DNA from 2 places in the Pseudomonas sp. Z003-0.4C(8344-21) genome. Region 2 is predicted to be linked to the other one. Evidence: predicted binding sites of a transcription regulator. Region 2 holds the regulator's gene; the other holds the start of a gene.

Region 1 (7,245 bases), 1.6 Mb from region 2:
GCGCTGCTGCTGGAAATCTGGGCCGAGTTGCTGGAGCTGCCAGGCAGTGATATTTCCACCGATGAAAGCTTCTTCAATCTGGGCGGCCATTCGATCTTGCTGTCGCGAATGTTGCTGCGTTTGCGTGAAGAATTCGGCCGCAGCATTTCGATCAATCGCTTCATCGAACAGCCGACCATCGCCAAGCTCGCAACCCTGGTGCGCGGCACCGATGACAGCGCCGTGCTCAGCGCCCAGGCCATGGCCGATGCCGAACGCGCGCTCGATATCCAGCCGTTGCCGATCAGCCGCATGGGCGATGTGCACAAGGTCATCGTTACCGGTGCCAACAGTTTCGTCGGCGTGCATATTGTCGAAGCGCTGCTCGGTTGGGGCGCCAGCGAAGTCGCCTGTCTGGTGCGTGACGGTGGCGGGCAAACGGCCGCGCAGCGCTTTGCCGAGTCACTGCGGGAAAACCGCCTGGAGCATCTGGATCTGAGTCGCGTGCGGGTCTATGCGGCGGACATCACCCGGCCGCAATTGGGCCTGAGCGAAGAAGATTATCAGCGCCTCGATCGCGAGTTCGGCGCGCTGGTGCACAACGCCGCCAACGTCAACCATGTGCTTGATTACGAGTCGCTGGCAGCGGACAACGTCGAGCCGATTTTCGCCCTGCTGCGCCTGTGCGAAGGGCAGAGCAAAAAGGTCTTCAACTTCGTCTCGACATTGTCGGCGTCCAGCAGCGTCGATGACGCGGGTCGCGTGTTGGAACTGCCGGCCGCGACGACGCCACCCATCTACATCCGCAACGGCTACAACCTGTCGAAGTGGGTTGGCGAGCGCATTCTCGAAAGGGCCCGAGAGCGTGGCGTGCGGGTCAATGTGTATCGCCCCGGCAACATCAGTTTCAACAGCCTGAGCGGCGTCTGCCAGCCGCACAAGAACCGTTTGATGCTGATGCTCAAGGGCTCGATTCAACTCGGCCAGGTCCCGGCCTTCGCGTTGAATTTCGATCTGATGCCGGTGGACTTCCTGGCCCGCTTCATCGCCTTCCATGCCAGCCGTTATTCGCCTGACCGTGCGGTGTTCAACCTGCACAACCCCGAGCCGCTGAGCTGGGACGCCTACGTCGCTTCGTTCCGCGAAAACGGCAGCGAGTTTTCGCTGGTCAGCGTCGCCGACTGGCAACAGCAGTTGAGCCGGGTCGACGCCGACAACGCGCTGTTCGGCGTGCTCGGTTTCTACCTCAACGGCTTCGAAGAAGACATCGGCGACATCTCCCTGATCGGCCACGCCAACGCTGAAGCCGGCGTGCAGCAGATGGGCGCGCATTACCCACAGAAATCCCCGGCACTGCTGCGCCGCGGCTGCGATTACCTGAAAGAAATCAAGTTCATCTGACGCAACATAAAAGGAGCACCACCATGAGCAATCTGCAACCGGACACCCTGATCAAAAACCCCCACGGCTGCCACGTCGTGTCTTCGGTGCAAGTGCCGGCGGACGCGGCGCAAGTCTGGGCGGTAGTCGGCAACTTTGGCGCTTTCGAGCGTTTCATTCCGGCGCTATCGCACATCGAAATGACCGGCGAGGGCGTGTCCTCGCTGCGCAAGAAAATCTTCAAGGATGGCAACGTTGTGGTCGAGCAACTCAACTCCCGCGATGAGCAGGCACGGAGCATGACCTGGACGACGATCTATAACACCTTGGGCGTGGCGAATCTGTGGGCGGCGATGAATGTCGAGGCGCTGGGCGAAGGGCAATCGCGGGCAACCTGGACGATCATTGCCGAGCCGGTGTCGGGCGGGGAGGAAGCGCTGCCGGGGTTCAGGGATTTTGTGCAGGGGTTTGCTGATGATGCGATGGGGAATGTTTTGAAGCTGTTTGTTTAAGACTTTGGCTTTGCGGTGAATGGATCACCGCTATCGCTGGCAAGCCAGCTCCCACAGGATTCGAGTCGTTCACAAATAAAGTGTTCGCCAAAATTCCTGTGGGAGCGGGCTTGCCCGCGATTGAACGATAACGCGGTCTGACAAACCGCTATCAGATCTTGAAGCTGTCCACCAACTGCTTCAACCGGTTGGCCTGCTGCGACAACGCATCACAATCCTTCAACGTCTCGTTGAGGTTGGCCACGCTTTGCTGGTTCAGCAGGTTGATCTGGTTGACGTCGACGTTGAGGGTTTCGACCACGGCGGTCTGCTCTTCCGTGGCCGCGGCCACGGACTGGTTCATGCCGTCGATTTCGCCGATGCGCTGGGTCACGCTGACCAGGCGCAAACCGGCCTGATTGGCCACTTCCACGCTCTGCTCGCTGGACGCCTGACTGGCATTCATCGTGGTCACCGCTTCACGCGAGCCGACCTGCAGCGAAGTGATCATCTTGTGGATCTCTTCCGCCGATTCCTGAGTGCGATGGGCAAGGTTACGCACCTCGTCCGCCACGACCGCAAAACCACGCCCGGCCTCACCGGCACGCGCCGCTTCGATCGCCGCGTTGAGCGCCAGCAGATTGGTCTGCTGCGAAATGCCTTTGATCACATCGAGAATGTGGCCGATGTTGTCGGTGCTCGCATTGAGGGTTTCGATCTGCGTGCACGACAGACTGATCTTCTGCGACAGCTCGGTCATCGCTTGAATCGTCTGCTCGACCACCTGACGCCCGTCATCCGCCTGCTCGCTGGCGCCGCTGGCGTGTTGCGAAGCATCGGCAGCGTTGCGGGCGATCTCCTGGGTGGCAGCACCCAATTGATTGATGGCAGCCGCGACGCTGTTGGTGCGCGCGCTTTGTTCGTCAGAGCCGACGATCGAGGCGTTCGACGAGGCCATGACCCGTTGCGACAAGTCATGCACATGACGGGTGGCCGAGGACACTTCGGAAATCGACGCGTGAATCCGTTCAACGAATTGGTTGAAGGCACTGCCCAGTTCGCCAAATTCGTCTTTGCTTTCTACCGAGAGGCGTCGAGTCAGATCGCCTTCGCCCTGAGCGATGTCCTGCATCGCACGGCCCATGGTGGTCAGCGGTCGCATCAAGACGTTGATCAACAGACTCAACAGCAACGCAATCGCGGCCACGGCGACAAACATCGCGATCAGCGCCGAGGTGCGGAATTGGCTGAGCGCCGCGTAGGCTTTGTCGTGATCGATCGACAGACCGATGTACCACTGCGCATTCGGCAGGTCGTTGACCGGGGTGAACGACAGAATCCGCTCCTCGCCGTTGAGCACGACGTTCTGGTTGCCCTTCTCGATGCGCACGCTGGTGTTCGGGTAGATGTCTTTCAGGTTTTTCATGACCTGATCCTTTTCCGGGCTGACGATCACCTGACCGTCAGCGCTGACCAGGAACGCATGGCCAAGGCCTCCGAAGTCCACCGAGTTGATGATCTTGACCAGGGTTTCCAGGCTCAGGTCGCCACCGACCACGCCGAGCAATTCACCGTTCTTCTTCACCGGCATGGCAATCGTCACTACCAGCCCGCCAACCGCGGCCATGTACGGCGGGGTCAGCATGGTTTTATCCGCGACCACCGCTTGCTTGTACCAGGGGCGCTGACGCGGATCGTAGCCGTCCGGCATCTTCGCGTCCGGGCGTTGGGTAAACACACCGTTGGCCTGGCCAACATAGGTGAACTGGAAATTCGAGGTGAAGGCCGGCTGATCGACCAGCCCCGGCAGATCGGCGTCCTTGCCCTGATGAGCGACGTTCTGCGCGAGGTTTTCCAGCACCAGAATCCGCCCGCTCATCCAGTTCTGCACGCTGCTGGCGGTCAGATCACCGGCCTGCTGAACGGAAGACTGAAGGTTCTGGCGAATGGTGCTTCGCTGCAGATAGTCGTTGTAGAGCGTGAACAGCGCGAACGCCAGGACCACGACGCCCGAGGCGGCCAGTAGAATTTTATGGCTGAACTTTAAATTCATTTCATGGGACTTCTTATGCCAAAAGTGGGGATGCGTTCCGGATGCAACATTCCATGTACAGCGCAGGCAGCGTTCTTCCGGCCGCTCTACTTTGGTGCACGCATGTCTCACCAGTCTGTCGGCACGCGTGGGAGAAATCTTAGGGTTGCGTTGGAAATGGATCGCGTTTCTGTCGGATTCCCGCCGAACGGCGGGCCAGAGCGGCTGAGGGAAGATTTTTCCGCGCGCTGCGTGAGCAGCGGTTGCAAACTCTGCGATCCTTGAAGACAATGCGACTAATTATCATTTGTGACGTCCGGGCTGTCGCGTTCATGTCCTCCCCCGAGTTTGCGGTACAGACGCTTTATCGTTGTCATCACGGCTGGCTCAACACCTGGCTGCGCGTGCGGCTGGGCAACGCAGCGGATGCGGCGGATCTGGCACAGGACACCTTCGTCCGCCTGCTGCAACGCAGCGAACGCCTGGAGCTCAAAGCCCCTCGCGCGTTCCTGCGCACCATCGCTCGTGGCTTGGTGATCGATCACTGGCGCCGCGAAGAAATCGAGCGTGCGTACCTGGAAACCATCGCCCATTTGCCCGAAGCCGAAACGCCAGGCAGCGAAGCCCGCGCCCTGATCATCGAACTGCTGGAAAGCATCGCGCGCATGCTTGAAGGACTGAAACCGAAGGTCCGTCAGGCCTTTCTGCTGGCGCAGTGCGAAGGTCTGACCCACAAGCAGATCGCCGAGCAGATGGGGCTATCGTTGCGCTCGGTGGAACGCTACGTTGCCGAAGCGCTGTATCACTGTTATGTCTTGCGGTACGCGCACTGATGCCGCTGGACAACGCTGCACTTGGCCGCCGCGCCGAGCCGCCACCGCAGGTAGTCAAACAAGCCATTCACTGGCTGCTGCGCCTGCGCAACAACCACGGCAATCCACGGCTGAGTCGCCAGTGCGAACAATGGCGGGCCGAACATCATGAACACGAACTGGCCTGGCAGCGTGTGCAGTCGCTGCAAGCCGAACTGAGCAGCAACCTTCGTGCGGTGCCCGGCGCACAAGTGGCGTTCAATACGCTAGAAAACAGTGCGCAAGGTCTCGGCCGGCGGCAGGCCTTGAAGTTGCTCTCAGGCGCATTGCTGTTGGGCTCCGCCGCGTGGCTGGCCAAGGACAGCGGGGCCTGGCAGCAATGGAGCGCCGATTACGCCACCGCGACCGGTGAGCAGCGCGGTTTTCAATTACCCGATGGCACGCGCATCGAGCTCAACACCGCCAGCGCGGTGGACCTGCATTACACGACGCAGCAGCGCCTGATCAAACTCACTCGCGGCGAGATCATCGTCAGTTGTGGCGGCTCCGACGAAGGCGCGCCGTTCGATCGCCCGCTGCGCGTGCAAAGCCGTCACGCTACGTATGCGCCCATTGGCGCTCGCTTCATTCTGCGTCAGGACAACGATTGCAGCCGGCTCACTGTGACCAGCGGCCGCGTTGCCATTGTTTCCGGCGGTAATTCGGTCGAAGCCGTCGCCGGCCAGAGCTACCGCATCGACCACCTGCAGATTCGCCCGGTGCCGGCACCGGATATGGACGCCGGCGCGTGGGTCGACGGTTTGATCGTCACGCGCTATATGCGCCTCGGTGATTTCCTCAATGAAGTCGGGCGCTACCGTCAGGGTGTGCTCAATTGCGCAGCGCAGATAGCAGACCTGCGCCTGTCCGGGGTGTTCCGACTGGAGGACACGGACAAACTGCTGGCGGTACTGCCGCAGACCCTGCCGGTGCAATTGCGCTACCGGACACGCTGGTGGGTAAACGTGGAACGTGCGGTGTGAAATTTTTTGGCGGGTTTTCGCAAGGGCTTCGGCTTAGTCAGTAAGCACTTCAATCCAAGCGTTTGCGACTTCCTACGGAAACCCACAATGACTGTCCGCGCCCACTGTAAGAACTCTCTGAATTTCACCATTGAATCGAGCCTGCTGCAGCACGCCGTTCGCGCCGCGCTGTTTTCTACCGCGCTGAGTGTGGGTGTATTGCCAGGCGTGAGCCTCGCTGCCGACGTCACTGCCGGTGCGGTCAGCCCGCGCTATGACGTCGCTGCGGGGCCGCTGGACGAGGCGCTGAATCAGTTTGCGCGTCAGGCGGGCATCACTTTGTCGATGACCCCGCAACAGACTCAGGGCCGCCACTCACCGGGGGTTCGGGGCGAATATTCCACCGATCAGGCGCTGAGCCATTTGCTCGGCGGCTCGGGTCTGGAAGCGGTCAGCCAGGATGGCAGCCGCTACATCCTGCGCCCGCACGCCGAGAGCGAAGCGCTGGCCCTGCCGACCACCGACATCAAAGGCTTCGCCCTCGGCAACGCGCTGGGCAGCATGGCGGGCTACAACGCTACTCACAGCCAGATCGCCACCAAAACCAGTACCGCATTGCTCGAGACTTCGCAAAGCGTGTCCGTGGTCACGCGCGAGCAAATGGATGACCAAGGCTCACAGACCGTCTCTCAGGCCATGCGCTACGCCCCGGGCGTGCTGACCAATCCGTATGGCGCGACTCATCGTTACGACTACGTGGCGATGCGCGGTTTCAACGATGGCTCGGTGGACAACATTTATCTGGACGGTCTCAAGTCGATGGGTGACAGCGGTACTTACAGCACCCTGCAAGTCGACCCGTATTTCCTCGAGCGAGTGGACATTCTCAAAGGCCCGTCTTCGGTGTTGTATGGCCGCAGCTCACCCGGCGGTCTGGTCGCGCTGACGAGCAAGAAGCCGCTGTACGAGGCCTATCATCAAGTACAGGCCACGGTGGGTAATCAGGGGCAACGCGGGTTCGGTTTTGACTTCAGCGGCCCGGTCGATGACGACAAGCGCATTGCCTATCGTCTGACCGGTTTAACGGATCGCTCCGACACGCAATTCGACCACAACAAGGAAAAGCGCTACGCCCTGGCGCCGACCCTCAGCATCGACTTCAGCGAAGACACCTCGCTGACACTGCAGGCTTATCTGCAACACGACCCGGATGGCGGCTACCATGGCGGCGTGCCGGCGGATGGCACGATCCATCAGCGCAACGGTCAGCGTATCTCGACGGATTTCTTTGAAGGTGAGCCGGGTATCGATGGTTATTCGCGCGACCAGCAATCCTTCGGGTATCAGTTCGAGCATCGCTTCAACGACGTCTTCACCGCGCGCCAGAACTTCCGCTACCTCGATTCCAAGGTAAACATGGATCAGGTCTACGCCTATGGCTGGACTTCGCCGACCAGTAACGAGCTGAACCGCTACTACACTGGCGGTGATGAACGCCTGCATGCGTTCATCGTCGATAACATGCTCCAGGCCGAGTTTTTTACCGGTGC
Region 2 (7,245 bases):
AGGAACTGCTGCCGTCGCCTGCCCGCGCCATGGAAACCAAGGAACTGGGCTGGGACGACGTCACGCCGATCGACATGATCGGCCTGGAAGTCGGCTACCGCCTGATTCCGCTGGTGGACCGCAATCAGGGTGGGCAGTTGCTGGCGCGGATCAAGGGCGTGCGCAAGAAGCTCTCGCAGGATCTGGGCTTCCTGATGCCGACCGTGCACATCCGTGACAACCTCGATCTGGCGCCGAGTGCTTATCGCCTGACGCTGATGGGCGTGATCCTGGCGGAGGCCGAGATCTACCCGGATCGCGAGCTGGCGATCAACCCGGGCCAGGTCTACGGCTCGCTCAACGGTATCAACGCCAAAGATCCGGCTTTTGGTCTGGAGGCGGTGTGGATCGAAATCAGCCAGCGCGCCCAGGCGCAATCGCTTGGCTACACCGTGGTCGACGCCAGCACCGTGGTTGCGACGCACTTGAACCAGATTCTGTACAAGCACTCCAGTGAGCTGATCGGCCACGAAGAAGTCCAGCAACTCATGCAATTGCTGGCCAAGAGCTCGCCGAAACTGGCTGAAGAGTTGGTGCCGGGTGTGGTTTCGCTGTCGCAGTTGCTCAAAGTGCTGCAGGCGTTGCTTGCCGAACACGTGCCGGTGCGCGATATCCGCAGCATCGCCGAAGCCATCGCCAACAACGCCGCCAAGAGTCAAGATACCGCCGCGCTGGTGGCTGCCGTGCGGGTCGGCGTATCCCGTGCAATCGTCCAAAGCATTGTAGGCACTGAGTCCGAGCTGCCTGTGATCACATTGGAACCAAGGTTGGAACAGATATTGCTCAATAGTCTGCAGAAGGCAGGACAAGGCTCGGAAGAGGGCGTTCTGCTGGAGCCAAGCATGGCCGAGAAGCTGCAACGTTCGTTGATCGAAGCGGCGCAGCGTCAGGAAATGCAAGGTCAGCCGGTGATCCTGTTGGTTGCCGGCCCGATCCGCGCGATGCTCTCGCGCTTCGGCCGCCTCGCCGTCCCCGGACTGCATGTGCTGGCCTACCAGGAAATACCGGACAACAAGCAAGTGACCATCGTTGCGACAGTAGGGCCCAACGGCTGAGGTAGTGGTTTATGCAAGTTAAGCGTTTTTTCGCCGCCGATATGCGTCAGGCCATGAAGCTGGTTCGCGATGAGCTGGGCGCTGATGCCGCCATCATCGGTAACCGCCGCATTGCCGGCGGCGTCGAGTTGACGGCAGCACTGGATTACAAATTGTCGGCGCTGGCGCCACGGGTTCCGAACATGGAACTCGAGGACGAGCTGCGCAAGACCCAGTCGCGCATCGTCACCGCACAGGCCGAATTGAGCCTGCGTGGCGAAGCCGACGGCAACACCAATCAGCAGTTGTTCGCCGGGCTGCCGTTGACGGCCGGCCTGCCGCTGACCGCTGCCGAACCGTTGACCGAGCCGACCTACGCTGCACCGGCGCGTCCGGCCGCAGCGCCTGCGCAGGCTTCGGCGGGCGTCGATCCGCGTGCGCTGGATTCGATGCGTTTTGAGTTGAACAGCCTGCGCGAACTGATGGAAGTGCAGCTCGGCACGCTGGCGTGGAATCAGCTGCAGGGCAGCCGCCCGGCGCAAGCCAATCTGTATCGCCGTCTGCAGCGCATCGGCCTGTCCGGCCCGCTGTCGCGTGATCTGCTGTCGATGATCACCGATATCGAAGAGCCGCGTCAGGCCTGGCGCATGTTGCTCGCGCATCTGGCGCGGATGATTGCCGTACCGGAAGTCGAGCCGCTGGAAGAGGGCGGTGTGATTGCGATGGTCGGCCCGGCGGGCATGGGCAAGACCACCACGCTGGCCAAGCTGGCGGCGCGTTATGTGCTCAAGTACGGCGCGCAGAATGTGGCGCTGGTGAGCATGGACAGCTTCCGCATCGGTGCGCAGGAACAACTCAAGACCCTGGGGCGCATTCTCAATGTGCCGGTGACCCACGTCGATCCGGGCCAGTCGCTGGTGCAGGCGCTCGATCCGCTGCTGCGCAAGCGCGTGGTGCTGATCGATACCGCCGGCCTGCAGGCCAGCGATCCGGCGCTGCGCATGCAGCTGGAAAGTCTGGCCGGGCGGGGCATTCGCTCAAAAAATTATCTGGTCCTGGCAACCACCAGCCAGAAACAGGTTCTAACCGCCGCTTATCATAGTTACAAGCGTTGCGGGCTGGCCGGCTGCATTCTGACTAAACTGGATGAAACAGCCAGTCTTGGTGAAGTGTTGAGCCTGGCGATCAGTCATGAATTGCCGGTCGCGTACCTGACCGATGGCCCACGGATTCCGGATGATCTGCATCTGCCGCGCCGTCATCAACTGGTCAGCCGCGCCGTCAGCGTGCAAATGCAGGAAGAACCCAGCGAAGAAGCCATGGCTGACATGTTCGCTGATATCTATCACAGCCCGACCAAGCAGGTTGGCTGAGGTAATCATGAACAGTTTTTGTACCTACATCGATGGTCTGCCACGCATTGTTCCGATCCGGAACGCGCAGCCAGTAATGTGGCCTCCGTCTATGCAAGACAAGGTAAAGAAATAACATGGGCAGCATGCATCCCGTACAGGTGATCGCGGTGACCGGCGGCAAAGGTGGCGTCGGCAAGACTAACGTGTCAGTGAACTTGTCGCTGGCGCTGGCAGAGCTTGGCCGTCGGGTCATGCTGCTGGACGCCGACCTCGGTCTGGCGAACGTCGACGTTCTGCTGGGGCTGACCCCCAAACGCACGCTGGCCGACGTGATCGAAGGCCGCTGTGAACTGCGCGACGTGCTGTTGCAGGGCCCGGGCGGGATTCGCATCGTGCCGGCGGCGTCCGGCACGCAGAGCATGGTCCACCTGAGCCCGGCGCAGCACGCCGGCCTGATTCAGGCGTTCAGCGACATCGGCGACAATCTCGACGTGCTGGTGATCGACACCGCTGCGGGCATTGGTGACTCGGTGGTCAGTTTCGTCCGCGCCGCGCAGGAAGTGTTGCTGGTGGTGTGTGACGAGCCGACCTCGATCACCGACGCCTACGCACTGATCAAATTGCTCAACCGCGATTACGGCATGAACCGCTTCCGCGTCCTCGCCAACATGGCGCAGAGCCCGCAGGAAGGGCGCAACCTGTTCGCCAAGTTGACCAAGGTCACGGACCGTTTCCTTGACGTCGCCCTACAATACGTAGGCGCCGTCCCGTATGACGAAAGCGTGCGCAAGGCCGTGCAGAAACAACGCGCCGTCTACGAAGCCTTTCCACGCTCCAAGTGCGCCCTGGCCTTCAAGGCCATCGCGCAGAAGGTCGACACGTGGCCGTTGCCGGCCAACCCGCGCGGCCACCTGGAGTTTTTCGTCGAGCGTCTCGTGCAGCAAACCGCAGGGCCTGTGATATGACCGCCAGTGGCATGAATCTTTACAAGAAGTCGGCGCGTGACGCGCAGTACGAGTTGATCGAGCGTTACGCGCCACTGGTCAAGCGCATTGCCTATCACTTGCTGGCACGTTTGCCGGCCAGTGTGCAGGTCGAAGACCTGATCCAGGCCGGTATGATCGGCCTGCTCGAAGTGTCGACCAAATACGACGCCAGCAAGGGCGCCAGTTTCGAAACGTACGCGGGCATTCGAATCCGCGGCGCGATGCTCGATGAAGTGCGCAAAGGGGATTGGGCGCCACGCTCGGTCCACCGCAATACCCGGATGGTCAGCGACGCAATTCGCTCGATTGAAGCTAAAACCGGCCGTGACGCTAAAGATCACGAGGTTGCGGCCGAACTCCAATTGAGTCTCGACGATTATTACGGGATTCTGAATGACACTTTGGGCAGCCGCCTGTTCAGTTTCGACGACCTCTTGCAGGACGGCGAACACGAAGGGCTGCACGAGGATGGCGCCAGTGCTCATATGGAGCCGTCACGCGATCTGGAAGATGAACGCTTCCAGACGGCGCTGGCGGACGCGATTGCCAATTTGCCGGAGCGTGAGCGACTGGTGTTGGCGCTGTACTATGACGAAGAGCTGAACCTCAAGGAGATCGGTGAAGTCCTTGGCGTCAGTGAATCGCGGGTCAGCCAGTTACACAGCCAGTGCGCGGCCCGTTTGCGGGGGCGTTTGGGGGAGTGGCGAGCGCGCTGAAGGCAGTGTGGGGACACTGCGAAACGAGGCTGGTGCGGTGATGAGCGGCGCCGGTCTCGATCCGTTGTGCTCCAGACAAACTTTAAGTGCTGCGCCGATTGATTGAAGTGGCGCGTCCAGGTGCTGGGCGCGTTTAAGACTGCTTGGAGGTCGAATTGAACAAAGACATGAAAATCCTCATCGTTGATGACTTCTCAACGATGCGGCGGATCATCAAGAACCTGCTGCGCGATCTTGGGTTCACCAACACCGTCGAGGCCGACGATGGCACCACTGCCATTCCGGTGCTCAACAGCGGCAGCATCGACTTTCTGGTAACGGACTGGAACATGCCGGGCATGACCGGTATCGACCTGCTGCGCCACGTGCGCGCCGATGAAAAACTCAAGCACCTGCCAGTGTTGATGGTGACCGCTGAAGCCAAGCGTGAGCAGATCATCGAAGCCGCTCAGGCCGGTGTGAACGGCTACGTGGTCAAACCTTTCACGGCTCAGGCGTTGAAAGACAAAATCGAGAAGATTTTCGAACGCATCGGCTGAGAACGCGCGGGGGAGCTATGGAGCATAACGAATCTTCACAGGGCGATTTTGAATCGACCCTGAAAAAACACGCGGTCGAACTGGTCGAGAGCCTTGAAAAAGGCAGGTTCGGCGACGCGGTGCAACTGATCCATGAGCTCAATCAGACCCGTGACCGTGGCCTGTATCAGGAAGTGGGCAAGCTCACGCGTGAACTGCACAGTGCGATCGTCAATTTCCAGATCGATCCGCACATGCCGCAGGCCGAGGAAGTGTCGCAAATCACCGACGCCACCGAACGCCTGGGCTATGTGGTCAAGCTGACGGAAGCCGCGGCCAACCGCACCATGGATCTGGTGGAAAGCGCCACGCCAGTGGTCAACAGTCTGGCCGATGAAGCCCAGACGTTGAGCGCCGATTGGGGTCGCTTCATGCGTCGCGAGGTCGGGGCTGAAGAGTTCCGCGAGCTGGCGCGCCGGGTCGACGGTTTTCTGTCACGCAGCAGCACGGACAACCGTGCGGTGTCGAGCAATCTCAACGACATCCTGCTGGCCCAGGATTACCAGGACCTCACCGGTCAGGTGATCAAGCGCGTGACCCAACTGGTCACCGAAGTCGAAAGCAATCTGCTCAAACTCGTCCTCATGGCCAGTCAGGTCGACCGCTTTGCGGGCATCGAACATGACCGTGCCGCGATGCTTGCCGAAAAAGATCCACAAAAACATCTCTCGCAGGGTGAAGGTCCGCAGATTCATGCCGATAAACGAGAAGACGTTGTGTCCGGTCAGGACGATGTGGACGATTTGTTATCCAGCCTTGGATTCTAGATTTTCGGAATTTCGGGTTTTTTGGGTTTTTAGACCTGTAGGAGCACCCCATTAATGAGCTTCGGCGCCGATGAAGAGATCCTTCAGGATTTCCTGGTTGAGGCCGGCGAGATTCTTGAGCAACTGTCCGAACAACTGGTCGAGCTGGAAAGCCGCCCGGATGACGCAGACCTGCTCAACGCAATTTTTCGCGGTTTCCACACTGTAAAAGGGGGCGCCGGCTTCCTTCAGCTCAATGAGCTGGTGGAGTGCTGTCACATCGCCGAAAACGTGTTCGACATCCTCCGTAAGGGTGAGCGTCGCGTTGATGCAGAACTGATGGACGTCGTGCTCGAAGCACTGGACGCGGTGAACAGCATGTTCAGCGAAGTCCGCGAGCGTGCACCGATCACCGCCGCCACGCCAGAACTGCTGGCCGCGCTGGCGCGTCTGGCCGAGCCGCAAAGCGCCGACGAAGCCCCAGCTTCGCCAGTGGCTGAGATGATCGAGGAACTGGTCGTCGAAGGCGACGCATCCGGCGACATCACCGATAACGAATTCGAGCAGTTGCTGGACTCGCTGAACGCCGTCAAGGCCGAAGCCGAAGCCCCGGCCGCTGCGGCCCCTGCGCCGGCCGCCGATGTGCCGGCCAGCGATGAAATCACCGACGCCGAGTTCGAGTCGTTGCTCGATCAGTTGCACGGCAAAGGTCAGTTTGCGGCTGACGCAGTCGCACCGACCGCCGCGGCTCCTGCCGCACCGGCCAAAGGCGACAGCTCCGACATCACCGACGACGAATTCGAAGCTCTGCTTGATCAGCTGCACGGCAAGGGCAACTTCGCCGTCGATGCGCTGGAATCGGCGATCGCTTCGGCCCCGGCTGCACCTGCTGCACCGGCCGCCGCCGCAGCCGGCAGCGACCTGATCAGCGACCACGAATTCGAATCGCTGCTCGACGAATTGCACGGCAAAGGCAAGTTTGACGCCAGCGCCGCGACGGCTGGCTCCGCATCAAGCGTTGCCACGCCGGCCGCCAAGGCTCCGGCTGCTGCCGTTGCTGCGCCAAAAGCTGCGCCGAAGCCTGAACCCAAAGCCGAAGCGCCAAAACCGGCCGCTGCTGCACCGGCTCCGGCCCGTGCGCCTGCCTCGCCACCGCCTGAAAAACCGGCCAGCGAAGCCGAGACCACCGTGCGCGTCGACACTGCGCGTCTCGACGAAATCATGAACATGGTCGGCGAGCTGGTGCTGGTGCGTAACCGTCTGGTGCGCCTGGGCCTCAACAGCGGCGACGAAGCCATGTCCAAGGCCGTGTCGAACCTCGACGTGGTCACCGCTGACCTGCAGACCGCCGTGATGAAAACGCGGATGCAGCCGATCAAGAAGGTCTTCGGGCGCTTCCCGCGTCTGGTCCGCGACCTCGCGCGTCAGCTCAAGAAAGAGATCAACCTGGAACTGGTGGGTGAAGAAACCGACCTCGACAAAAACCTTGTCGAGGCCCTGGCCGACCCGCTGGTCCACTTGGTGCGCAACGCTGTCGACCACGGCATCGAGTCGCCGGAAGAACGCGAAGCCTCGGGCAAGGCCCGTGGCGGTCGTGTGGTGCTGGCGGCCGAGCAGGAAGGCGACCATATCCTGCTGTCGATTTCCGATGACGGCAAAGGCATGGACCCGAACGTGCTGCGTGCGATCGCGGTAAAACGCGGCGTGATGGACAAGGACGCGGCCGATCGCCTGAGCGATACCGAGTGCTACAACCTGATTTTCGCTCCGGGGTTCTCGACCAAGACCGAG

Evidence for each region. Region 2 encodes FliA, which starts transcription of late flagellar genes. Its sites were predicted from a motif close to CTAAAGTTTNNNNNNNNNNNGCCGNTAA; they were not measured.
Region 1: a site for FliA is predicted at 4,019-4,046, ahead of BLU24_RS00420 (methyl-accepting chemotaxis protein). Genes of this name have one in related genera too.

Annotation. Positions count from the first base shown of each region.
Region 1 covers NZ_LT629756.1:103,045-110,289, forward strand. The annotation lists gene BLU24_RS00410 (amino acid adenylation domain-containing protein) at 1-1,380, shown strand, start outside; gene BLU24_RS00415 (SRPBCC family protein) at 1,404-1,871, shown strand; gene BLU24_RS00420 (methyl-accepting chemotaxis protein) at 2,023-3,903, opposite strand; gene BLU24_RS00425 (sigma-70 family RNA polymerase sigma factor) at 4,215-4,715, shown strand; gene BLU24_RS00430 (FecR domain-containing protein) at 4,715-5,716, shown strand; gene BLU24_RS00435 (TonB-dependent siderophore receptor) at 5,804-7,245, shown strand, end outside.
Region 2 covers NZ_LT629756.1:4,633,361-4,640,605, reverse strand. The annotation lists gene flhA (flagellar biosynthesis protein FlhA) at 1-1,094, shown strand, start outside; gene flhF (flagellar biosynthesis protein FlhF) at 1,106-2,446, shown strand; gene fleN (flagellar synthesis regulator FleN) at 2,563-3,393, shown strand; gene fliA (RNA polymerase sigma factor FliA) at 3,390-4,130, shown strand; gene BLU24_RS20910 (chemotaxis response regulator CheY) at 4,298-4,669, shown strand; gene BLU24_RS20905 (protein phosphatase CheZ) at 4,687-5,475, shown strand; gene BLU24_RS20900 (chemotaxis protein CheA) at 5,530-7,245, shown strand, end outside.